2 regions of the Arthrobacter sp. Z5-13 genome follow, and region 2 is predicted to be linked to the other one. Evidence: predicted binding sites of a transcription regulator. Region 2 holds the regulator's gene; the other holds the start of a gene.
The links. Region 2 encodes Rex, which represses fermentation and respiration genes when NADH is low (regulators of the CRP and FNR family bind a similar motif). Its sites were predicted from a motif close to CTTGTGAANNNNTTCACAAG; they were not measured.

Region 1 (12,193 bases), 1.4 Mb from region 2:
ATGGATTTCACTATGCGCCTCCGGCGATGACTGTGAGGACGTCCTCGACCGAAACGTCGTCGTTACTGATATCGGCGACCATGGCCCGGTCCTTGATAATGGCGATGCGGTCGCTGAGCCGGAGCACTTCCTCAAGTTCTGAGGAAATGAAGAGGATGGACATGCCCTCGGACGCCAACCGGTTGACCAGCTTCTGGATCTGGGTTTTCGCGCCGATGTCGATGCCGCGTGTCGGCTCGTCCAGGATCAACAGGTCCGGGGATGTCACCATCCAACGCGCAAGCAGGACTTTCTGCTGGTTGCCGCCACTGAGGTTGCGGATCAGAGCCTCGGGGTTTGCCGGACGGATGTCGAGGGCCTCGATGAATTCGGCAACGAGCTCGTCCTGCACCCGGCGGGGGATCCTGCGGGCCCAACCTTTGGTGGCCTGCATCGCCAGCACAAGGTTGTCGCGGACTGTGAGGTCGCCGATCAGGCCTTCCTCTTTGCGGTCTTCGGAGCAGAAACCGATGCCGTGGTCGATCGCGGTCCGCGGGCTGCGCATTTTCAGCGGCTCTCCCTTGACCTTGATTGAACCTTCGTCGGCCTTGTCCGCACCGAAGAGCAGACGGGCAGTTTCTGTACGCCCTGCTCCGAGCAGTCCAGCCAGCCCTACTACCTCGCCCGGGTAGATGGAGAGATTGACGTTGGAGACAGAGCCCTTTCTTCCGAGGCCGGCTGTTTCCATGAAGGGCTGGGCATTGGCTGCAAGCCGGGCCTGGGAGCGGGTGGAAGCCTGGTCGAGTTCCTCAAGGACCTCAAGGTCCTTGCCGATCATCTTTGAAATGAGGTTCATGCGGGACAGGTCCCGGGTCATGTACTCACCGACGAGCTTGCCGTTGCGCAGGACGGTCATGCGGTCTGAAAGCTCGTAGACCTGCTCGAGGAAGTGCGATACAAACAGGATGGCAACGCCGCGGTCGCGCAGGTCACGGATCACGCGGAAGAGTTGGTTCACTTCGTCCGCATCAAGGCTTGACGTGGGCTCGTCCAGGATCAGGACCTTCGCGTTGACCTCGACGGAGCGGGCGATCGCTATCAGCTGCTGCACCGCGATGGAGTGTTCGGAAAGCAGGGAACCGGGTTCCACGTGTTCAAGGTGCAGCTGGGCCAGGACCTCACGGGTCCGGGCGCGCACGGCACGCCAGTCGATGGAACCGCGACGGCGGGGCTCGCGGCCCAGCATCACATTCTCTTCGACGGTGAGGTTGGTGCAGAGATTGACTTCCTGGTAGACCGTGCTGATGCCGGCCGCCTGGGATTCCGCAGGGGTAGAGAAGTTCTTCTGCTGGCCGAGGACCGTGATCCGGCCTGAATCAATGGTGTAGACACCAGTCAGCGCTTTGATAAGGGTGGATTTGCCCGCCCCATTTTCGCCCATAAGGGCGTGTACCTCGCCTTGGAAAAGACGGAAGCTGACGTCGTCAAGGGCCTTGACCCCTGGGAATCCGATGGCAATGTCGGTCATCTCGACGACCGGAACGAGTTCGTTCATCCTAGATATCTTTTCTGTGTTGATCCGTGCGGCGGCAGTGTAGGTACTGCCGCCGCACGGACGATCAGGTGAGCGGGGCTCAGTACTGACGGGTAGGCAGGGCCTTGGTGGCCTGTTCCTGGGTGAAGGTGGTTTCTTCGGTGACGACGCGCTCGGGGACTGTTTCGCCGGCGAGGACCTTCTTGGCGAGGTCCATGAGCTGGGTGCCCAGCAGCGGGCTGCACTCGACGATGAAGTTGATCTTGCCGGCGCTCAGGGCGGTCATGCCGTCCTTGACGGCGTCGATGGTGATGATCTTGATGTCCTTGCCCGGGACCTTGCCGGCGGCTTCGATGGCTTCGATCGCGCCGAGGCCTTCGTCATCGTTGTGGGCGAAGACGACGTCGATGTCCGGGTTGTTCTTCAGGAACGCTTCCATGACCTGCTTGCCGCCGCTGCGGGTGAAGTCACCGCTCTGGGAAGCGATGATCTTCAGCTTCGGGTCAGCCTTGATGGCCGCTTCGAAGCCTTCCTTGCGGTCGTTGGCCGGGGCGGAACCGGTGGTGCCCTGGATCTCGACGATGTTCACGGTATCGGTGGCGGCCTTGGACTCACCAACGAGCCACTCACCGGCCTTCTTGCCTTCGAGGACGAAGTCCGAACCCAGGAACGTCTTGTACAGGGTCTTATCTGCCGAGTCCACGGCACGGTCGGTGAGGATCACGGGGATCTTCGCGTCCTTGGCTTCCTTCAGGACGGTGTCCCAGCCGGACTCAACCACGGGGGAGAAGGCGATGACGTCGACCTTCTGCTGGATGTAGGACCGGATCGCCTTGATCTGGTTTTCCTGCTTCTGCTGGGCATCGGAGAACTTCAGGTCGATGCCGGCTTCCTTGGCGGATTCCTGAACAGACTTGGTGTTGGCACTGCGCCAGCCGCTTTCCGCGCCGACCTGGGCGAAGCCCATCACGATTTTCTTATCCGCACCGCCGGTGCTGGAAGCGGCCTGGCCGCCACCTCCACAGGCAGTGAGGGCAATAGCTGACGCGGCCATAACGGCGACTAGAGATTTCTTAAACACAACATTCCTCCCGGAAGCGTTAGTTACATGCAGGCGGGAGACCTAACACCGCCATTGCTGTGAGCTGCTTGCTCTGCCAGCAAGTGTGAACGCTAACAATGACATGCGTCAAGTAGCGGACATCACAATTGGGACACTGTCGGTTTATGACGCAAGGAGCCGGCTTCTCTATGGCTGACCCTCTTTACTTTTGACCAGGGCCTGAACAATACTTTCTACAGCCTCCGGTGTGTTAGCGTTCACAAACCGCAGCCCGGGCCGCAGCCGTTCAATGGAGAAAGGGTTCTCACCTCCCATGCAAAGCACAGTTCGTCCAAGCCCCGTAAAGAGGGCTTGCACCATGGCCCTGGCGGGATCGCTCGCGGCAGCCACCCTCACCCTCGCGCCGGCTCTTCCCGCCCACGCCGAAACCACCAACCGCACCATTACAGTGAACGCTGACCAAGCCGGTCCTGATATAGCTCCGACGATGTATGGCGCCTTCTACGAGGACATCAACCAGGGCGCGGACGGGGGCATCTACGCCGAACTGGTGCAGAACAGGTCCTTCGAATTCGATTCAGAGGACAACCGCTCCTATACTCCGCTCAGTGCATGGGAAATCCTCCAGCGCGGAAGCGCCGGTACGGCCTCTGTTCAGAACGACGACCATCGCCTGAACGAGAACAACCGGAACTACCTGCTGATCGAGGCAGGTACTGCCGGCGCTGGTGCAGGAGCCGGCGTCGGCGTCCGCAACAGCGGCTGGAACGGCGGACACCGTCTGGAGGCCCGCAAGAAGTACGACTATTCCGTCTGGGCCAGAACCTCCAATCCGGCGGGTTCCACTCTCGCCGTCGCACTGGAAACACCTGAAGGCACCCGGCTTGACCTGGCCAGCATCAAGGTCAAGGGTGATGCCTGGAAAAAATACAATGTGACTCTTTCGCCTAAGTCCTCGACGGCGTCGGGACGGCTCTCCACTGTTGTTCAGGGGACAGGCACAGTCCGCCTGGACATGATTTCGCTGATGCCCCAGGAGACGTGGAACGGCCATGGGCTGCGTAAGGATCTCGCGGAAAAAATCGCTGAACTCAATCCCGGGTTCCTCCGGTTTCCCGGTGGCTGCATCGTCAACACCGGCAGTTACGACTCCTACTCTGCGCCCAATTACACCCGCTCCCGTACGTATCAATGGAAAGAAACCATTGGCCCGGTTGAGCAGCGTCCCGCCAACAGGAACTTCTGGGGCTACAACCAGACCTACGGCCTCGGCTACATGGAGTATTTCCAGTGGGCCGAAGACCTCAAGGCCATCCCCGTTCCCGTGGTCCCCGTCGGTGTCACCGGCTGCGGCGACAACCGTGCCGTCCCCGACCAGGCAACCCTGGACAAGTACATCCAGGACACCCTGGACCTGATCGAGTTCGCGAATGGAGACGCCAGTACCGAATGGGGCGCCAAGCGCATCGCCTATGGCCACCCTGCGCCCTACAACCTGGGCCGCATCAGCCTGGGCAACGAGGAGTACAAGCCGGAGTTCAAGGCGTACTTCATCCAGTTCCAGGACGCTGTTGAGGCGGCCTATCCCGATATCCAGGTCATCGGCAACACCGGCCCGGACGATCAGGGGGCCAACTTCGATGATCTCTCCAAATTCAACGCCGACCGTAAGGTCGACTTCGTCGACGAGCACTACTACAACTCGCCCGACTGGTTCCTGACCAACAACCACCGTTACGACTCCTATGACCGCGACAGCTACAAGGTATTCCTCGGTGAGTTCGCTTCGTTGGCCAACAAGCCGGAGAACGCCTTGGCCGAAGCGTCATTCATGACGGGCTTGGAGCGGAATGCTGACGTTGTCCGGATGGCTTCCTACGCGCCGTTGATCGCCAACGAAGCCAACGTCCAGTGGAGCCCGGACCTTATGTTCTTCAACGGCACCTCCATCAGGACCACGCCCAACTTCGAAGTGCAGAAGCTCTTCATGAACAACGTCGGCAGCCACGTTGTGCCCAGCTCCCAGAACAACGCCCCGGGCCTGGCGGCACCACCCATTACCGGCCAGATCGGGCTCTCGACATGGGCCACCGCGGCAAAGTACGACGACGTGAGGGTCACCAGTGCGGACGGCAGCCAGCTGTTTACTGATGACTTCGCCGGCACGGCCTCGGCATGGACGGGCAACGGAGTTGGAACCTGGTCAGTCCAGGACGGCGCTTACGTCCAGTCGAGCACCACAGCGCTGAACACTATGGTCACCGCCGGAAACCCGGCGTGGAGCAACTACACCCTCAACACCAAGGCCACCAAGACTGCCGGTGCAGAAGGATTCCTCATCGCTTTCGGGGTCAAGGACACCGGCAACTACTACTGGTGGAACCTGGGCGGCTGGAACAACAGCAAGTCAGTGGTGGAGAAGGCCGTCAACGGGGCAAAGAGCACCCTGATCGAAACCGGCACCACCATTGAGACGGGCCGCCAGTACGATATCCGGATCGAAGTCACAGGGCCAACAGCCAAGCTGTACCTCGACGATGTCCTCTGGGGGACGATTGACGAAACTCCGGTGGATCCCATCTACTCCGTTGCCACCAAAGATGCCGAGACAGGGGAAACAATCCTCAAGGTAGTCAACACCTCGGGTGAGGCGGCCGCCGTCGACGTCAAAGTCGCTGGAACACCAAAGATCAGCTCCAGCGCCGCAGTGACCACTTTGACCACTACCAGTGATGGTCAAAACCTGGTTCCGGCAGCCAGTGTGTTCACAGGTGCAGGCACTAATTTCACATACAACTTCCAACCGAAATCGGTGACGTTCATCCGGCTTGCGCCGGTTGACGGCCAAAAAACCAAGTAAAACCGAGGTGATACCCAGCCGGTTCCCGATGGCTGGGTATCACCTTTCCGAAAGCGGTATCAGCGTCTTGACGTCGGCCGTGTTAGCGTTCACAATTAGTAATAACCATCAATTTCCAACGAAGGCAAAAGAGGTCGTTGCCTCTTCCCTGGAGGCAGATATGCAGAACGAAAATTCTCCCGCTCACCACGGTTCCGTGGCTGAGCAATACGTCATCGGCGTTGACTACGGCACCCTCTCCGGCCGTGCTGTGGTGGTCCGCGTCTCGGATGGCAAGGAACTGGGCAGCGGTGTATTTGATTACCCGCATGCTGTGGTCACGGAGGCGTTGCCCGCTGATGTAGCGGGCGACGGCGGCGTGCGGCTTCCCGCTGACTGGGCCCTTCAAGTTCCCAACGACTACCGCGATGTGCTCCGGAACGCCGTTCCCGCTGCCATCGCCGAAGCCGGCATCGATCCTGCCGCGGTCATCGGTATCGCCACCGACTTCACGGCTTGCACCATGGTCCCCGTCAAGGCTGACGGCACACCGCTGAACGAACTGCCGGAGTTCGCCAACCGTCCGCACGCTTACGTAAAACTGTGGCGCCACCACGCCGCCCAGCCGCAGGCGGACCGCATCAACACCCTCGCCGCTGAACTGGGCGAGAGCTGGCTGCCCCGTTACGGCGGTCTCATTTCCTCCGAGTGGGAATTCGCGAAGGGCCTGCAGCTTCTGGAAGAGGACCCGCAGGCATATGAAGCAATGGATCACTGGGTTGAAGCAGCCGACTGGATTGTGTGGCAGCTGAGCGGGAACTACGTCCGCAACGCCTGCACCGCCGGCTACAAGGGTATCTACCAGGACGGCCGCTACCCCTCCGCAGACTTCCTCACGGCATTGAACCCGGCGTTCGAGACGTTCGTGAGCGACAAGCTGGAGCACACCATCGGCCGCCTTGGCGACGCCGCCGGCTACCTCACTGCCGAGGCCGCTGCCTGGACCGGGTTGCCGGAGGGCATCGCCGTCGCCGTCGGAAACGTTGACGCGCACGTTACTGCACCGGCGGCGAAGGCTGTTGAGTCCGGCCAGCTGGTGGCCATCATGGGAACCTCCACCTGCCATGTCATGAACGGAACGGAGCTGCACGAGGTTCCGGGTATGTGCGGCGTGGTGGACGGCGGCATCGTCGACGGCCTTTGGGGCTACGAGGCCGGCCAGTCCGGTGTGGGCGACATCTTTGGCTGGTTCACCAAGAACGGTGTTCCGCCGGCGTACCACGAGGCAGCAGCCGCCGCGGGGCTGGGCATCCATGAGTACCTGACGGAACTGGCCTCCCGCCAGGCCATCGGCGAGCACGGGCTGATTGCCCTGGACTGGCACAGCGGTAACCGCTCGGTGCTGGTGGACCACGAGCTCTCGGGCGTAGTGGTTGGCCAGACCCTTGCCACCAAGCCGGAGGACACGTACCGTGCGCTGTTGGAGGCTACGGCCTTTGGCACCCGCACCATCGTGGACGCATTCCGGGACTCAGGAGTTCCGGTCAAGGAATTCATCGTTGCCGGCGGGCTGCTGAAGAACAAGCTCCTGATGCAGATCTATGCGGACGCCACAGGGCTGCAGCTCTCCACCATCGGTTCCACCCAGGGACCTGCCCTGGGGTCCGCCATCCATGCCGCTGTGGCAGCCGGCGCTTACCCGGATATCCGGGAGGCAGCGGCCGCTATGGGGTCGGAGCCCGGAGAGGTCTATGTGCCCATTCCCGAGAACGTGGCCGCGTACGACGCCCTGTTCCAGGAATACCGTACCCTGCACGATTACTTCGGCCGCGGTGCGAATGACGTGATGCATCGGCTCAAGGCGATCCAGCGGGCGGCCAAACCCGGCCTGGGCGGTCATTCCAGTGAAGCAAGCGAATCCGACGCCGCTGAGCGGGCAGAGAAGGTAGACGCATGAGCACGCTCCTGGAAACAATCGGCCGGCTGCGCGCCGAGGTCTGTTCCCTGCATGCGGAGCTGACCCGGTATGAACTGGTGGTGTGGACCGCTGGCAACGTTTCGGCCCGCGTCCCCGGCCATGACCTGATGGTCATCAAGCCCTCCGGCGTCTCCTACGACGATCTGACCCCCGAGTCGATGGTGGTCACGGACCTGTTCGGGACTCCTGTCAATGGTGACCCGGCGGAGGGGGAGTGGGGCAACCCGGCCCTCGCGCCGTCGTCGGACACTGCAGCCCATGCGTACGTCTACCGGCACATGCCGGAGGTCGGTGGAGTGGTGCACACCCACTCCACCTACGCCACGGCGTGGGCAGCGCGGGGCGAGGCAATCCCCTGCGTCCTGACCATGATGAGCGACGAGTTCGGTGGATCCATCCCCGTGGGGCCGTTCGCCCTCATCGGTGACGACTCCATCGGCCAAGGCATTGTGGACACTCTCAAGGACTCCCATTCACCGGCAGTCCTCATGCAGAACCACGGGCCTTTCACCATCGGCAAAGATGCCAAATCCGCCGTCAAGGCAGCCGTCATGTGCGAAGAAGTGGCACGCACCGTCCATATTTCCAGGCAGCTGGGCGAACCGCTGCCCATCGATGAAGCAGCCATCGAATCCCTCTACGCCCGCTACCAGAACGTTTACGGCCAGTAGGCCCCCACTTTTTCCAGGAGTCATCATGAACAACGCCAACAACACTTCGCTCGAACAGTATGAAGTCTGGTTCCTGACCGGCAGCCAGCACCTCTACGGCGAGGACGTACTGAAGCAGGTCGCAGCGCAGTCCCAGGAGATCGCCAACCAGCTCAACGCCTCATCCTCCGTTCCGGTTAAGGTGGTCTGGAAGCCGGTCCTCACCGATTCAGACGCGATCCGCCGTACTGCACTGGAGGCCAACTCCGCCGATCAGGTCATCGGCGTCACCGCCTGGATGCACACGTTCTCTCCCGCCAAGATGTGGATCCAGGGCCTGGATCTGCTCCGCAAGCCGCTCCTGCACCTGCACACCCAGGCCAACGTCGAACTGCCCTGGGCGGACATCGACTTTGACTTCATGAACCTGAACCAGGCCGCCCACGGCGACCGCGAATTCGGCTACATCCAGTCCCGCCTGGGCATTCCGCGCAAGACTGTTGTGGGCCACGTTTCCAACCCCGAGGTCACCCGCCAGGTTGGTGTCTGGCAGCGCGCGTCTGCCGGCTGGGCTGCCGTCCGGACCTTGAAACTGACCCGCTTCGGTGACAACATGCGCAACGTCGCTGTCACCGAGGGGGACAAGACCGAGGCCGAGCTCCGGTTCGGCGTATCAGTCAACACCTGGTCGGTGAACGAACTCGCTGACGCCGTGCACGGTACTGCCGACTCCGACGTCGACAAGCTTGTTGCTGAGTACGAGGACCTCTACGAGGTGGCAGAGGAGCTGAAGGCCGGCGGTACCCGGCACGAATCGCTGCGCTACAGTGCACGGATCGAGCTCGGCCTCCGCAGCTTCCTGGAAGGCAACGGCTCCGCCGCGTTCACAACCTCCTTCGAGGACCTCGGCGCGCTCCGGCAGCTCCCCGGCATGGCAGTGCAGCGGCTCATGGCCGACGGTTACGGCTTCGGTGCCGAGGGCGACTGGAAGACAGCCATCCTGGTCCGCGCGGCCAAGGTCATGGGCGCGGGACTGCCCGGCGGCGCCTCGCTCATGGAGGACTACACCTACCACCTCACACCGGGCCAGGAAAAGATCCTCGGGGCGCACATGCTCGAGGTCTGCCCGTCGCTGACAGCCTCCAAGCCGCGCGTCGAGATCCACCCGCTGGGCATCGGCGGCAAGGAAGACCCCGTTCGCATGGTCTTCGACACCGACGCCGGCCCGGGAGTTGTGGTGGCCCTGTCCGACATGCGCGACCGCTTCCGCCTTGTTGCCAACGCCGTGGACGTCGTGGACCTCGACGAGCCCCTGCCCAACCTTCCGGTTGCCCGAGCCCTGTGGTCGCCCAAGCCTGACTTCGCCACGTCCGCGGCAGCCTGGCTCACGGCCGGAGCGGCCCACCACACGGTGCTTTCCACCGCAGTCGGGATGGATGTGTTCGAGGACTTCGCAGAGATCGCCCAGACCGAACTGCTCACCATTGACGAAAACACCACCATCAAGCAGTTCAAGAAAGAGCTGAACTGGAACGCCGCCTACTACAAGCTGGCCGGCGGGCTCTAAGAACTGACCGTTTTCTTTTAGGGAACGGAGCGGGGCGCGGTGGACATCCACCACGCCCCGCTCCTGTTTAAGTCCGGCCCTCTGCCCTATCCTGAAGCTCTGAACAGATCCTGAACGCCTGACCGGGGGAGAGCGCGCAATGGGACCTTTAGAACCGACTGCCATCACCGCTGAACGCCGCAACACGGTAGACGTTGCCTTGGCTGATTTCGAGGAGAAGCGGGACCCAAAGGTCAGGCGAAGAAGGTTTCGGATTCTTGACGTCGCCATAGTGCTGGTCCTCGTGGCACTGATTGCCCTGTCCATCACTCCCTGGCCATCCGCACTCCTGATCCGCAGCGTGTTCGAGGGCGGAGCGAAGTCCACCGTCGAAGAGATGCTTCCGTACGTTCCCGACACTCCGATGGCAGAAAGCAGGGATGTTGCCTACATGGAGGGCGGCACCTTGGACGCCTTTACTCCCGAGAGCGCTGCCGGGCCGTTGCCCGCCGTCGTCTGGATCCATGGCGGGGCCTGGATCTCCGGAAACAAAACCAATGTGGAGCCCTATCTTCGGATCCTGGCAGCCAAGGGATACACGACCATCAGCCTCGACTACCCGATAGCCCCGGAGACCACCTACCCGGCTGCGGTGGAGGACCTCAACAAGGCACTCGGGTACATCATCGAGCATGCTGCCGAACTCAAAGTCGATCCGAACAAGATTGTGCTCGCCGGGGATTCTGCCGGTGCGCAACTGGCCAGCCAGCTCGCCACGCTCACCGTGAACCCCGCCTATGCCAACCTCCTGGGCATCGAACCCGCGCTGGAGAAGAAGCAGCTGGCCGCCACCATCCTGCACTGCGGCGTTTACGATCTCCAGGCCATGGCGGATCTCAACGGTATTGCGGCCTGGGGCTTCAAAATATCCCTCTGGGGGTACACGGGCACCAAGGACTGGTCGGACACCTATGCGGGCAGCACCATGTCCACCGTGGAGTTCGTCACCGGCGATTTCCCACCCACGTTCATCAGCGGTGGGAACGGTGACGGCCTCACGTGGCTCCAGTCCATCCCCTACAGCAACCGGCTGAAATCCGCAGGGGTGCCAGTGACAGAGCTGTTCTTCCCTGCCGGGCACGAGCCGGCGCTTCCGCACGAGTACCAGTTCCATCTGGACTACAAAGCGGCCCAGGATGCGCGGGACCAGACGTTCGATTTCCTGGCCAAGCACACCGCGCCTTAGGCTCGCAGGCCACGCTCAAGGTGCTGGACCGCTGCGCCTGGTGGGTCAGGCATGGTCTGGAAGGCAGCGCCGTGGTCTAGACGATGCTATGGCGTCGGGCGTATTCTGGCCTCCCCTTGTGCATGTGGTGGTGGAAAATGGACCTCGCGCCAAATGATCGTCGCCGAAGTGTCCTGCGCCCTTTTTTGTTCGCCGCTTTTGCTGCCTTGGCCTGGCTGATCTGGGGTGCTGGAACCGCCAGCGCCGCCCTGTCGGATTCTGACCTCGTGCCTCAGTCGACGCAGACCGGCACCACCACTCTCGAGGAAGCGTCCGCCACGACGGTCCCACTTCCGGCCCTTGCCGAACTCCCGTCGAACACGCTGCTTCCGGAAACGGATGCCGTGACCGAACCGGTGAACACGGTGACCAATACGGTGACAGAAGCTGCCAGCGACACCGTCGCAGGCACCATTCCGACCGTCGGCGCCGCACTCGCTGAGGTAGTGGGGGCCGTTGAGTCAACCGTTCAGTCAACGGTGGATCCGGTACTGCTGGTGCCCGTGGTTACAGACGTAGTGGAGGTCGTCGACGGCGTGGTGGACGGTGCGGGGGATATTGTCCCGGGCGTGGTGGAAGGCGTGGTGGATATCCTGCCGCCTGCTCCGTTGCCGGGAACGGACGTGGTGCCTCCTGTTCTGTCGGAGCCGCTTCCGCCCGTACCGGATGTTCTTTTACCTGGTCAAGAAGGTCTCAACGGCAGCCAAAACAGCGAAGCGATTGCCAGCCAACCCGGCGCCGAGGCCGTTGAGGCGAACGCCGGGCCGCCTTCACCTCCCCTAGAGAGCGAACCCGCCGGAATCACGGCCGGAACAAGAACAGGACAAGGGCTTTTGACCCCGCCTGCCCTGCACGCGCTGGCGGTTATGGGAGAACCCGCTGGATCAGCGCCGGTACCGGAGGCACCAGTCCCCGGAGAACGGCGCCTCCAGGCTGCCCTTGCTGTCGGCCCAGGCTCCGGATCCACCGGATCTGCGGGTGGCGGAGCCCAGGCGTGGGCGGAAGTGGCAGCGTTCTGGGCAATTCCCTTGGCGGCCCGCTTTGGCAGAATGCCCAGCCTCCAGGAACTCCCACCCGTCGCTCCACCCTTCGATCCCGGGTGCACCCCCGACTGAATGGGTCAACTCTGCCCTTTTCCAGGCAGACGAAGGCCCCGGACGCTGTCAGCGTTCGGAATGAAACTTCAGTCAGGAGAATCTCATGTCTGTTTGCACCCAACTGGACTGTGCCCGGGCCCTAGTCCGGGAGCGGTCCTCCGCCAGAGGACGGATCGGTTGGTGGCCGCATGCGGTGCGGGGCGCCGTCGGCAACTGGCCGGA
Region 2 (12,193 bases):
GGACTCCAAGCCCCACTCCTCAACCAGCAATTGACGGATGGCTTGGGCTTCTCCGGCCAGCCGATGGTCCTCGCCTCGAGCCAGGAGTGCGTACTCCACCATGGTGCGGCCGTCCTCGTGGGTGCCGGTACGCACCCAGACCCTGCGCCGGTTCACGTACAGGGAAGTGACCAGTCCGCCCACGGCCAGCAGTGCAAAAATTAGCGCGTATAGCTGGCCGGGGTTGTGGTGGATATCGACGCCGATGTAGCGCTTCACGCCGTCGAAAGTAATGGATCCCTTGCCATCTGGCAACGTTTGGCTGGTTCCGGGCTTGAGGGTGATGCCGCCGGCGTCGAGGTTCCTGGCGTTGAGCGGCTTCAGTTCCTTGACGTCGAGTTCGAAGACGTTCTGGGGAGCTCCGTCGTCCAGTCCAAGGTCACCGTAGAAGGAGCTTAGGGTCAATGTTGGATTGAGGAGGTCGGGATACTCACTGAAGGAAATGCCATCCTGCGTGAAAGCCTCGGTGGGAAGGAAAAAACCGACGAAGCCCAGCTGGTCAGGTTTGGCGTCGGGGACTTTGATGACCACTGAGGAGTAGTAGTTATCTCCCTGCAACCGTGCCACCACAGGACCTTGGAAGGCCACGTTTCCCTGCCCATCGCGGATGGTGACCAACGGCGCGTAGCCGTTGCCCGTGAGATACACGCTGGTACCACCCAGGCTTACGGGATCGTTAACCTTGAGAACTTGCTGCTTTTCCGGGGCATCCGGTGATTCCTTGGTGGTGACGTCGGCCTTGAAGTCGATCGGCTGACCGATCTTGCCCCGCGATTCCAAGTCGAAGGTGGCCCGGAACTTGTCCAGCCGCATGGAGTAGGGCTGAAGCTGGCTGCTTTGGAAATTGGTTCCCGGCGTGAACTGGTCGTACCCCACGAGGGTGTTCACGAATGTATCGCCTTCAACCAGGATGCGTTGCCCGCTGTACCCAAAGAGTCCGCCGGCCGCTACGGAGACCAGCACCCCGATCAGGGATGTGTGGAAAACGAGGTTCCCGACCTCCTTCAGGAAGCCGCGCTCTGCCCCCAAAGACGGCTGCGCGCCGCCGTCGTCCCTCACCTCAACGCGGTAACCGCGCTTCTTCAGCAGACCGGCGGCTTCATTTACAGCGCGCGACGCCGGGATCCCGGCGTCCGCCGGAACCATCAGGGTGCCGTATTCCGGGAGGCGGGAAAGGCGTTTAGGCGTCCGGGGAGGCTGGGAGCGCATGGCCTTGTAATGCGCTATTGCACGGGGCACTACGCAGCCGATCAGCGAGATGAACAGCAGGATGTAAATGGCGGAGAACCATGCGGAGGAGTAGACGTCGAAGAACTGGAGGGCGTCCAGTACCTTGCCTAAATCGCCGTCATTCTTGATGCGCTGGGTGACGATCGACGGGTTGGCAGGCCGTTGCGGGAACAGTGAACCGGGCACAGCGGCCACCGCCAGGAGGAGGAGCAGGAACAGGGCGGTACGCATACTGGTGAGCTGCGTCCATGCCCAGCGAAGCGTACCCTTGACGCCAAGAGCGGGGAGGGCTGCTTCAGCTTTCGCCGCAGAAACAGGATTGGCCGCAGTGTCCTTGGGTGCCTTTTGGCTGGTGGCCGTCTCCGGAGAGTTCTTCTGTTCTTTCACACGCTCGCTCATCAGATTGGCAACTTCACATCGGTTTGGAACCAGTACTGCAACCCGGTGACCCAGGCTCCCCACAGGCCGGTGGCCATCAGAATGCCCAGGACGATCAGGATTCCTCCGCCGATCCGCTGGATAACGAGTCGGTGCGTGCGGAAAAAGGACAGCACACCGATTCCCCGGCGGACCGCCAACGCGATCAGGAGGAACGGAATGCCCAGGCCGAGGCTGTACACGAAAGCCAGGAAGGCCCCCTTGGCGGCGGAGGAACCGCCGGAGAGGCTGAGGAGCTGCACTGCCGAGTAGGTGGGGCCAATGCACGGAGCCCAGCCCAGCCCGAAGGTAATTCCCAGTAAGGGTGCGCCCCAGAGCCCGGCGGGTGGTTTGGCATGGATTTTGGCATCCCGCTGAAGCCAACCGAACCCGCCCATGAACACCACGCCCATCACGATGACCAGGAGGCCAAGAATCTGGGTGATCCAGGCGTTTTCCGGACCGGTGATGAGGGTTCCGAGTTGCCCGAAGGCTCCGCCCAACAGGACAAAGATGGCCGAGAAACCCAGCACGAACAGGCCGATTCCTGCCAGCATCCGGCCGCGCCTCTGCTTCTGCAGGTCCACGCCGGTGAGCCCTGTGACGTAGCCAAGATAGCCCGGTACAAGCGGCAGCACGCACGGTGAGAGGAAGGAAACCAGTCCTGCCAGCAGCGCCACCGGGATGGCAAGCAGGAGCGATCCATTCAGGATGGCTTCGGCAAAAGGACTGTTCACTGGGAAACCGCCGCTACTCAGCCACGGCCGCGGCGATGAGGGCCTTCAAAGTGCCTTTTTCGATTTCCCCGAGCACGCGGGCAGCCACCCTGCCGGCCTTGTCCAGGACGAGCGTGGTGGGAACAGCCCCAGGCGGGACCAGGCCCGAAACAGCCAGGAGGACTCCGCCATCTTTATCGTTGAAGCTGGGGTAAGTCAGGCCGAACGACTTGTCGAACGCTTCTGCCGTCGCTTTTTCATCCCTCAGGTTGACGCCGTAGAACTGCACACCCTGATCTTTGAACTCCTGGTGCAGTTCTTCCAGCAGCGGCGCTTCCACACGGCATGGGGCGCACGCCGCGAACCAGAAGTTGAGCACAGTGACCTTGCCCAAGAGGTCAGCCGGTTCAACCGTGGAGCCATTGAACAAGGCCCCCTTGATACCCAACGCGGCTTTGCGGTCAGCCGTTGCGAACTCTGTAACGGAGCCATCTCCTGCCACGTAGTTCTTGTTGTCCCCTGCCCTGGCCTGCTTGGCCAAAGCGTCTTCCTGTGCACAAGCGGACAGGCCAAGGGTGAGTGCGGCCAATGCCGCACCTCCGGCTGCCAGGACACTGCGGCGTGAGGTGTTGGGACCGCGGTTGGGGTTTGGGCCTTGCATGCTCAGGCTCCCGGTGTGTTGGAGGCACCCGGGAGGAGTGCTGCGGCGGGCTCGGTGTAGTCGACGCGCACCAGTGCACCTTCGTGGTCAAAAACAAGGGACGTCAGGGACGTCAGGGTGCACTCACGCTTCCTCGGATCGTGCCAGAGCGGCTTACCTTCTGCGCTGAGCCTGGTGGCCCAGATGGGGAGCTGGTGTGCCACCAGGATGGCCTCCGCGCCGTCTCCGCCCAGATCCAACGCCTTGAGCCGCGCGTCCTGGACGGCAGCCATCACGCGGTGTGCCTGCTTTTTGTACGGCTCGCCCCAGGAAGGGCGGAAGGGATTCACAAGGCGCGGCCAGTGCTTCGGCCTGCGGAGCTCCGCCTTGGTGACCTTCATGCCTTCAAAGTAGTTTTCGGCTTCGATGATGCGATCTTCGACGGCGATGTCCAGCCTGAGTGCCTCGGATATGGGGAGCGCCGTTTCCTGGGCCCGGGTCAACGGTGAAGCGGCAAGGTAGACGATATTTGCCCCATGCGAAGCCCGCTGGCTGAAGTGCTCCGCCAGGGTGCGGGCCATCTCCCGTCCAAGCTCCGAGAGATGAAACTCGGGCAGGCGTCCATAGAGGACTCCGGCGGGATTGTGGACTTCGCCATGGCGAAGCAAATGAACGGTGGCTTGGGGCATGTATACCAGTTTCTCAAAGATGACGGGCGATCTGAAATCTTCTACAAGAAGTAGAACTAGAGGCCTCGGAAAAAAGTTCCGCCTGGTCGGAATAAAAGATGCAAATGCATGTTTATACTGGGTGAAGCGATTACTTGAGGCTTCAACAGATGATGCTTCAAGTAATGATCAGATGGTTTCCGACCCGAACTTTCGCACAACAAGGAGAACTAAAATGTCACTTCCCACCAACCTCACCACCGGCACCTGGACCCTCGACTCCTCGCACAGCGAAATCGGGTTCACGGTACGCCACGCAGGCATCAGCAAGGTCCGCGGCCAGTTCAAGGAAGCTACAGCTACCCTCGATCTGGCAGACAACGTTGCAGATTCCAAGGTCAACGCCACCATCCAGACAGCCAGCTTCGACTCCGGCGACGTCAACCGCGACGGCCACGTCCGTGGCGAGGACTTCTTCGACGTCGAGAAGTTCCCGGAGATCTCGTTCGTCTCCAACGGCATTGTGCCCAAGGGTGACGGCTACGAACTCCAGGGCGATCTCACCATCAAGGGAGTGACCCGTCCGGTTGCCCTCGAGACCGAGTTCAACGGAGCAGCCGTTGACCCGTTCGGCAACACCCGCGCCGGCGTCTCCGCTGAAACCACCATCAGCCGCAAGGACTTCGGCCTCACCTGGAACGCAGTCCTCGAAGCGGGCGGGGTCCTGGTCAGCGACAAGGTTGCCATCAACCTTGAACTGGCCTTCATCGCCCCGGCTGCCTAATCAGCCGACACCGGTCAGCATCGCTCTGCTGATTCCGCTCCGCTGATCCGGCGGAAACTGATTCCTGCCCCTGCACCCCTGTTCCAGTTTCCTGGGACGGGGGCGCGGAGTTTAAAGGGGGCGCGTTTAAGGGGTCATCAGGACCGGAGCTCAAAACGAAGGGCCGTCAGGGAATATGCAGCTTAACCTGCTCCGTCGTACAACGATTGTAAATTCTTGGCCATTTACGGCGAGTTAGCCCAAAGTTGCCTAGATAACAGGGGTACTGCCGTCTACAGTGAAAGCCATGACCAACCCAAGTGATGCCCCTCAGCCTCAGCAGCCCGGGCAGCCGGCTCCCGGCAATGTCCCGCCCACTCCTTACGAGCAGCCCCCGGCCTATCAGGCGCCGCAGGGCCAGCAGCCGCCCCAGGGTTATCCGGCCGGTAACTACCAGTCGCCAGGCGGATACCAGGCGCCGGGGCAGCCAGGTTATGCCGCCCCCGCCGGAGCGGCTAACAACGCGCCACCAGCAGGCCTCGGCTATGCCGCCCCTGCGCGCAACACGTTTGCTTTGGATTTCAACAACCTCAAAGAGCGCGTGACCAACACCCAGGGTGTACCCCAGCAACTGGTTATTTCCTACTGGCTCTGGGTTGGCGCAGCTGTGCTCGGTGTTGTGGGCAGCCTCGTCACCATCGTGGGTAACGCCGGTGGCATTGCTGGCGTCGCGCTGATCTTCAGCCTGATTTGGGCCGCCGTGTACATCTTCATTGCCATCCGGCTCAAGGAAGGTGCCCGCTGGGCCCGGCTGGTCCTGTCGATTTTCGGTGGGTTGGCGCTTGTGGCGCTCCCCTTCTCGTTGTTTACAGGCGTACTGAGCCTGATCGGGACGGCGGCAGCTGTCGCCGCCGCCGTCATGATGTGGCTGCCGCAGTCCCAGGAACATTTCAAAAGCTGACAGCGCACAACAAGGGGCGTAAGCGCCCCCAACGGGTTAGTTAAGCAGTGAAGGCCGCGGCAGGGAATCCCCTGCCGCGGCCTTTCAAATCCAACAGGAATACCTCTTGCGAATGATCCCGCTGCCGCACCAAGCGCGGTACGGTGGAAGCAAGACCAATGCTGGGGGCAGGGGCATCACACTGATCCCGGTAGCCGATTTTCGAAGTCGACACATGAAGGATCGAACATGAGCACTCCCCCAGTCCCTCCCGCCAACCAGGATGAGCCTGAGTCTGGCGGCCAGAACGCCCCTCAGTATGGCCAGAACACGCCGCCACAGTATGGGCAAAACGCTCCGCAGTACGGCCAGAATAATCCGCAGCAGCCCCAGTACGGGCAGAACGCTCCGCAGCAGCCCCAGTACGGGCAGAACGCTCCGCAGCAGCCACAGTACGGGGCGCCGCAGTATGGGCAGAACGCTCCGCAGCAGCCACAGTATGGGGCTCCGCAGTACGGCCAGAACCCTGCACAGCAGCAGTTCGGCCAGAATCAGTTCGGCCAGCCGCAGCAGGGCCAGTCTCCTTATGGGCAGTCTCCCTACGGCCAGTCACCGTACTCGCAGTACCCCTCAGAGCTTCCGAGCTCCAGCAGCCCGGTGCCACAGCTGGTAAACATCTCCTTCTACCTGCTTATCCTTTCGGCTGTTATCTCAGTTCTAAGCATCCTTCTGGTCATTCCGACACTCGATGACCCTGCCGTACGCGGGCAGTTTGAAGACCAGATGGCCGCCCAAGGCCAAGGGGAGATCCCGTTCGAAGACTTCAAAGGCATGATCGTCGGAGTGCTCGCAGTATTCGCCGTGATCACCGCCGGACTGTACGCCTTGGTGGCGTTCAACGTGCGTAAGGGAAAGAACTGGGCCCGCATACTGGGAACCGTTTTTGCAGCCCTGTCCATCTTTGGCCTCTTCTCATTGAGCTGGGCAACCATTGGCACTGCGGCCGGCATCGCCGCAATCGTCCTGTTGTACCTCCCCGGCGCTGCACCGTACTTCAGCAAGCAGCAGCCTTTCGCCAGCCCGTATTCGCAGCCGTACGGCCGCTAGAGCCAGTAGGGCTCGCCGCGCAGGCCGCTGGAACACAGGGCCATAGAGATCCACGCTGAGGACGCACGCCCCGGCGGAGCAGGGTTATTTACTCCAGCTCCTCCGGTGCCTGCGTCCTTTGTGCGTGATAGGCGAGGATCTGCAGCTCCGTGGCCATGTCCACCTTGCGGAGATTCACGCCGGGCGGGACCTGCAGCATCACCGGGGCGAAGCTCAGAATGCTACGGACACCGGCGGCCACCACCCGGTCGCACACGCTTTGCGCGACAGCGGCAGGCAGCGCCAGGACCACCATGTTCGCTCCTGTGCGCTGGAGGACGGCCTCCATGTCCGCGGCGTCGCTTACTCGCAGCCAGCCCACCTCGTTGCCCACGATCATCTGATCGGCGTCGAAAATGGCCACAACATCAAAACCGCGCGATTCAAATCCGCCGTACCGGGCCAGCGCTTTTCCGAGGTTACCGGCACCTACGATAGCCACTTTCCAGTCCTTGGTGAGGCCCAGGGCCGCTGAAATGTTCCTGCTCAGGTACTGAACCTCATAACCGACCCCGCGGGTCCCGTAGGACCCTACGTGAGAAAGGTCTTTGCGGAGGGTGGCTGAGCTCACGCCCGAGGCCTCAGCGAGTGATTCGGAGGAGACCCTGTCCACGCCTTCGGCCAGCATGGTGGTCAGGGCGCGCAAATAGAGGGTGAGCCGTGCCACGGCTGCAGGCGGAATCTGCTTTGCAACAGTTCCGGAATCCCCGCGGACTGCTTCCGGGGATGAATCGAGCGAAGTCACATCTGCTCCATTGCGTCGCGTTGTGAGTCCACTCTAGGGCCCACCACTTGAGTCAACAAAAGCGGGAACAACGTCATCCGGACTTTGGTCCAGGCCTACTTCGCCATCGCCTGCTGGAGAACTCTGGTCAGCCGGGCTTCGTCGATCTTCCAGAAGTCACGCTGAATCCCATCGACAAAGACCACCGGAATCTCTTCGGCGTAGCGCTCACGGAGATCCGGGTCATTGTCCACCAACTGTTCGCGCCACTCCAGTCCGAGCCCGTCAGCGACGCGGCCGACGGCGTCGCGCGCGGCCATACATAGATGGCAATCGGCTTTAGTGAGCAGGAGGACGTCTGGTTTTCCCATGGTTCCACGGTAGCCCGCGCTGTCCGCCGTCGTCGACGTTGGTGACCTGAATCGCCTTCAGGTATCGCACGAGGGGAGCAACAGAGCGCCGCAGGCGGCAGCCATGCCGCGCATTGACTAGACTCGTGGCATGCCCGAGGAGAAGTACGTTGCTGTGGTCCGCCGCCCGGTTGCCACCCAGCAACACGGCGAGGCCGCCTTCTTCGACGTCGATAACACCCTCATGAAGGGTGCCAGCCTGTTTCACGTGGCACGGAAAATGCACCAGCGCGGGACGTTCACATTGACCCAGGCTGCTGGTTTCGCTTGGAAACAGTTCAAGTTTGTGATTCTCGGCGAGAACCTCGACGACGTCCATGCAGTCCGCGATTCAGCCCTCCTGCTTGCAGCAGGCATCACCGTTGAAGACATCAAAGTCCTGGGCGAAGAGGTCTTTGACGAAATGATCGCTTCCAGGATCTGGCCCGGCGCCAAAGCCCTGGCCCAGCAGCACCTCCGGGTCGGCCGGAAGGTCTGGCTGGTAACGGCGACTCCCATCGAAGTAGCCACCGTCATATCGACCCGCCTCGGACTGACTGGAGCCCTCGGCACGGTCGGAGAAATCAAGAACGGGGTCTATACCGGCAAACTGGTGGGCGAGATCCTCCACGGGGCCGCCAAGGCCGTGGCAGTGCAGGCCATCGCTGACGAGGAGGGCCTGGATCTCAAAAGGTGCTGGGCCTACAGCGACTCCCACAATGACATCCCGTTGCTCAGCATGGTGGGGCATCCCGTGGCTATCAACCCTGACGCACGCCTGCGCCGGCATGCCCGGGAGAACAACTGGCCTGTCTACGATTTCCGCTCAGGACGCCGAGCCGCCACCCTGGGGCTGAAGGCAGCCACGGTCGGCGGTGCGGTCTATGGGCTCTGGAAGGGCTTCTCGCGGTTCCGCGGCCCCACTATTTAGCAGAAGCTGCGGCCCGCCTGCGCTGGAATCACCGTTGCCGTACCAACCGTAGGACGCAAAAATGCCCGCCACCTCGAGAGGCAACGGGCATTGACGCTTTGGAAGTATTACTACTTCTTATTGCGACGCTGGTGGCGCGTCTTACGAAGCAACTTGCGGTGCTTCTTCTTGGCCATACGCTTGCGACGCTTCTTGATAACTGAACCCACGAAAGTTCCTTACAAACTAGATGCGTACCTGTCTGATGGAAAAGGTCCGTGGACTAAGCAACAGACTGTACAACTGACAGATTCTTACAATGACGTAAAACGTTCCTTAACAGCCTACCGCCTATCCGGAGCGGAAACTGACGACAGCGATTTACGCCGTCTCGGACTGGCCCTCCACGACGGCGCGTTTCAGGTACTGTTCGACGGCGGACTCCGGCACCCGGAACGAGCGGCCAAAGCGGACAGCGGGCATATCACCCGAATGAACCAGGCGATAGACGGTCATCTTCGAGACGCGCATGACCTCAGCCACTTCGGCCACGGTCAAGAACTTCGCGTTCGAGAAGTTCGACTCTGCGGACATTTCCCATATTCCTTTGCTCTCAGCGTTCTGCGGCAACCAGTGTTCTGCGGGTGCGGCGATGCTGAGCCATCGGACAACCGTGTGCTAGTTACTCTAGAGGCAGTTGGGGCCAATGTGAAAGGCGTACGGCTATATCTGCGGATTCCATCGGACCAGGCAGCCCTTATTCTGCCAAGGAAATCCTGCGCTTCCGGGCAGAAGCGGCAAGCTGCGCCAGCACAGACACGGTCACGTCCCACTCCATGCAGGCATCCGTCACGCTTTGGCCGTAGACAAGTCCGGAAGTTGCATGGGCGTCACTCACGTCCAGGTTCTGGGCGCCGCCTACCAGGAAGCTCTCCAGCATGACGCCGGCAATGGCGTTGGCTGAAGCCCCGCCTTCCTCCAACTGAGCGCCGAGTTCGAAGGCGACTTCGGCCTGACGGTGGTGGCTTTTCCCGCTGTTCGCGTGGCTGGCATCGACGATCAGCCGGGGGTTCAGGTTCTTCGCTGCCAGCCGGGCAGAAGCGGCTTCGACGTCGGCTGCGGAGTAATTGGGCCCTTTGCGTCCGCCACGGAGAATCACGTGCGTGTCCGGGTTGCCGGCCGTCGCTACCAGGGCAGCCTTGCCGTCGTCGTTAATCCCCAGGAAAGCCTGCGCAGCACCAGCGGCGCTGCACGCGTCAACTGCCACCTGGAGGTCGCCGTCGGTACCGTTTTTGAAGCCGATGGGCATGGAAAGTCCTGACGCCAGCTGCCGGTGGATCTGGCTTTCCGTGGTGCGGGCCCCAATGGCGCCCCAAGAGACGAGATCCGCCGTGTACTGCGGGCTGATGGGCTCAAGGAACTCGGTAGCGGTTGGGAGCCCCAAGGCCGTTACTTGCTGAAGGAAGCTCCGGGCCGCACGGAGGCCGGTGGCAATGTCGTGGCTGCCATCCAGATGGGGATCGTTGATGAGCCCCTTCCACCCCACCGTGGTCCGCGGCTTTTCGAAGTACGCCCGCATCACGATCAGCAGGTCTTCCTTGTGCTTCTCAGCCTGGCTGACGAGCCTGCGGGCGTATTCCAGCCCCGCCTTCGGATCGTGAATGGAGCAGGGACCTACGATCACCAGCAACCTGTCGTCCAGGCCGTCCATGACGGCGCGGACTTCATCCCTTCCCCGCCCGACGACGTCCGTCACCTTGGCGTCCAACGGAAGCTCAGCGATCATCTCGTGGGGAGTGGGCAGCGCAGTGAACTCGCTGATCCTCAAGTTCGAGGTGGAATGTTGGGGATTGGCGGCGGCTGCTGTGGTGCTCATAGGGGTCCTGTTCCAGATAGGAGCGGGCCCTGGTCAGAACCCGCCGTAGAAATGGCGAAGGGCAGAGAATGATCTCTGCCCTGTTGGCTCTGAAGGAAAGTTGGGTGCGTGTCAGTTAGACGCGGGCTCCTCCAGAGCCAACGAAAAATACGCATACCAACGGTTAGTCATAGCCAACACCATAACCGGACGGTGTCGATCAGGGCAAAATTCGGTTGATCCTGGCCGTCATCTTGCGTTCCTGGTACCCCGCCAACAGATCACGCAGGAAGTCAGGTGCCGCGCGCTGGACTCATCTTCCAGCGGCAACGTGCGGTTCACTAAGGAAGCCAGCCAGGTCCAGTTTTGTCTCCCCTTGTGCATGGACTACAACTTCCTGGGTCCGCTCGCCGTACCTGATCCGGAGGGACCGGCTTGATGGGGAGCCCGGCGCCAAGGCAATGGACGCCATTTCCAGATTCCCGCTTCTCCAAGCCAAGGAAACCACGACGCCGGGACGGGCCCGGAGTCCCGATACCTCGCCGTCGGACAACTCGGCTGGCAGGGCCGGCAGGAGCTCGATTTCCCCGCGATGGCTCTGGACGAGGCACTCTGCAACGCCAGCGATGTAGCCAAGGTTGCCGTCGATCTGAAACGGTGGATGGGCAGCGAAGAGGTTGGGATAGAGGCCCCCACCGAAGGTGACATGCCCGTCCTCACCTGGAATGCCGCGGAAGAACAGACGCATCAGCGCAGAGACTTTTTCGGGCTGCCTGAGGCGGGCCCTCATCACCATTTTCCAGGCCAGGGACCACCCCGTGGAATCGTCACCGCGCCCGTCCAGGCTGGTCCGAACAGCGGCCTCCAGCTCTGTGTCCAGCGGCTCGTTACCCGGATACGCCAGGTAGAGATGACTCAGGTGCCTGTGCTCCTCTTCCCACTCCGGCGGATCCGCCAGCCATTCCCGCATCCTCCCGTTGGCTCCGGGCGCCGGCATTGGAATCCTCGGCAACGCCGCACGGGCTTCCTTCACTACAGGGTCATCTTCAAGCCCGAGTGTCACCGCCAGGGCATCGATCATGCCAAGCACGTCCCGGCACAGGGTCAGGTCCATGGAGGAGGAAGCGCCCACCGCAACCTTTATCGGCCCGTTTGCCCCTTCATTCTCCATATCCGGCACATGCAGCGCTGACCCGTAACTGGCAGCCTTGAAGCTGTTCTCAGGGGAGGTTGAGGGGCTTGTCCCCAGGGAGCCGTCGGGGAACTCGATCAAGAGGTCCAACAGGAACTCAGCCTGTCCCCTGATGGCTGGCCACACCCGTCGGAGGGCGAATTCACGGTCAGCGCCGAACTCCAGGTGCTCCCACAGATGCCTGACCAGCCATGCTCCGGCCATGGGCCAGAAAGACCATTCTGGCGAGTCAATGCCGTGGCCCACGGGTTTGCTGTAGCCCCAGATATCTGAATTGTGATGGACGGCCCAGCCCCGGGCCCCGTAGTACTCACTCGCGGTTGCGGCTCCGGTCATCTGGAGTGCCTCGATCAATCCAAAGAGCGGCTCCACGCACTCGCCGAGGCCCGTCACCTCCGCTCCCCAGTAGTTCATCTCGAGGTTGACGTTGGTAGTGAAGTTTGAGCTCCAGGGCGGCAGCATCTTGTCGTTCCAGATGCCCTGCAGGTTGGCGGGAGTGCCGCCGGGCCTGGAGCTGGAGATCAGCAGATAGCGGCCGTAATTGAAGAGCAATGCTGAAAGCCC

Region 1: a site for Rex is predicted at 5,513-5,532, ahead of araB (ribulokinase). Genes of this name have one in related genera too.

Annotation. Positions count from the first base shown of each region.
Region 1 covers NZ_CP096460.1:4,147,043-4,159,235, reverse strand. Annotated here, with positions in the region: gene M1E02_RS19385 (ABC transporter permease) at 1-11, opposite strand, end outside; gene M1E02_RS19380 (sugar ABC transporter ATP-binding protein) at 11-1,534, opposite strand; gene M1E02_RS19375 (ABC transporter substrate-binding protein) at 1,614-2,594, opposite strand; gene M1E02_RS19370 (alpha-L-arabinofuranosidase C-terminal domain-containing protein) at 2,935-5,436, shown strand; gene araB (ribulokinase) at 5,597-7,372, shown strand; gene M1E02_RS19360 (L-ribulose-5-phosphate 4-epimerase) at 7,369-8,064, shown strand; gene araA (L-arabinose isomerase) at 8,090-9,610, shown strand; gene M1E02_RS19350 (alpha/beta hydrolase) at 9,750-10,835, shown strand; gene M1E02_RS19345 (hypothetical protein) at 10,973-11,989, shown strand.
Region 2 covers NZ_CP096460.1:958,505-970,697, reverse strand. Annotated here, with positions in the region: gene resB (cytochrome c biogenesis protein ResB) at 1-1,668, opposite strand, end outside; gene M1E02_RS04565 (cytochrome c biogenesis CcdA family protein) at 1,668-2,423, opposite strand; gene M1E02_RS04560 (TlpA family protein disulfide reductase) at 2,437-3,063, opposite strand; gene M1E02_RS04555 (histidine phosphatase family protein) at 3,066-3,731, opposite strand; gene M1E02_RS04550 (YceI family protein) at 3,946-4,494, shown strand; gene M1E02_RS04545 (hypothetical protein) at 4,781-5,434, shown strand; gene M1E02_RS04540 (hypothetical protein) at 5,663-6,520, shown strand; gene M1E02_RS04535 (redox-sensing transcriptional repressor Rex) at 6,609-7,304, opposite strand; gene M1E02_RS04530 (glutaredoxin family protein) at 7,400-7,654, opposite strand; gene M1E02_RS04525 (HAD family hydrolase) at 7,785-8,603, shown strand; gene M1E02_RS04520 (30S ribosomal protein bS22) at 8,714-8,812, opposite strand; gene M1E02_RS04515 (helix-turn-helix domain-containing protein) at 8,964-9,176, opposite strand; gene M1E02_RS04510 (3-deoxy-7-phosphoheptulonate synthase) at 9,340-10,458, opposite strand; gene M1E02_RS04505 (glycoside hydrolase family 95 protein) at 10,751-12,193, opposite strand, start outside.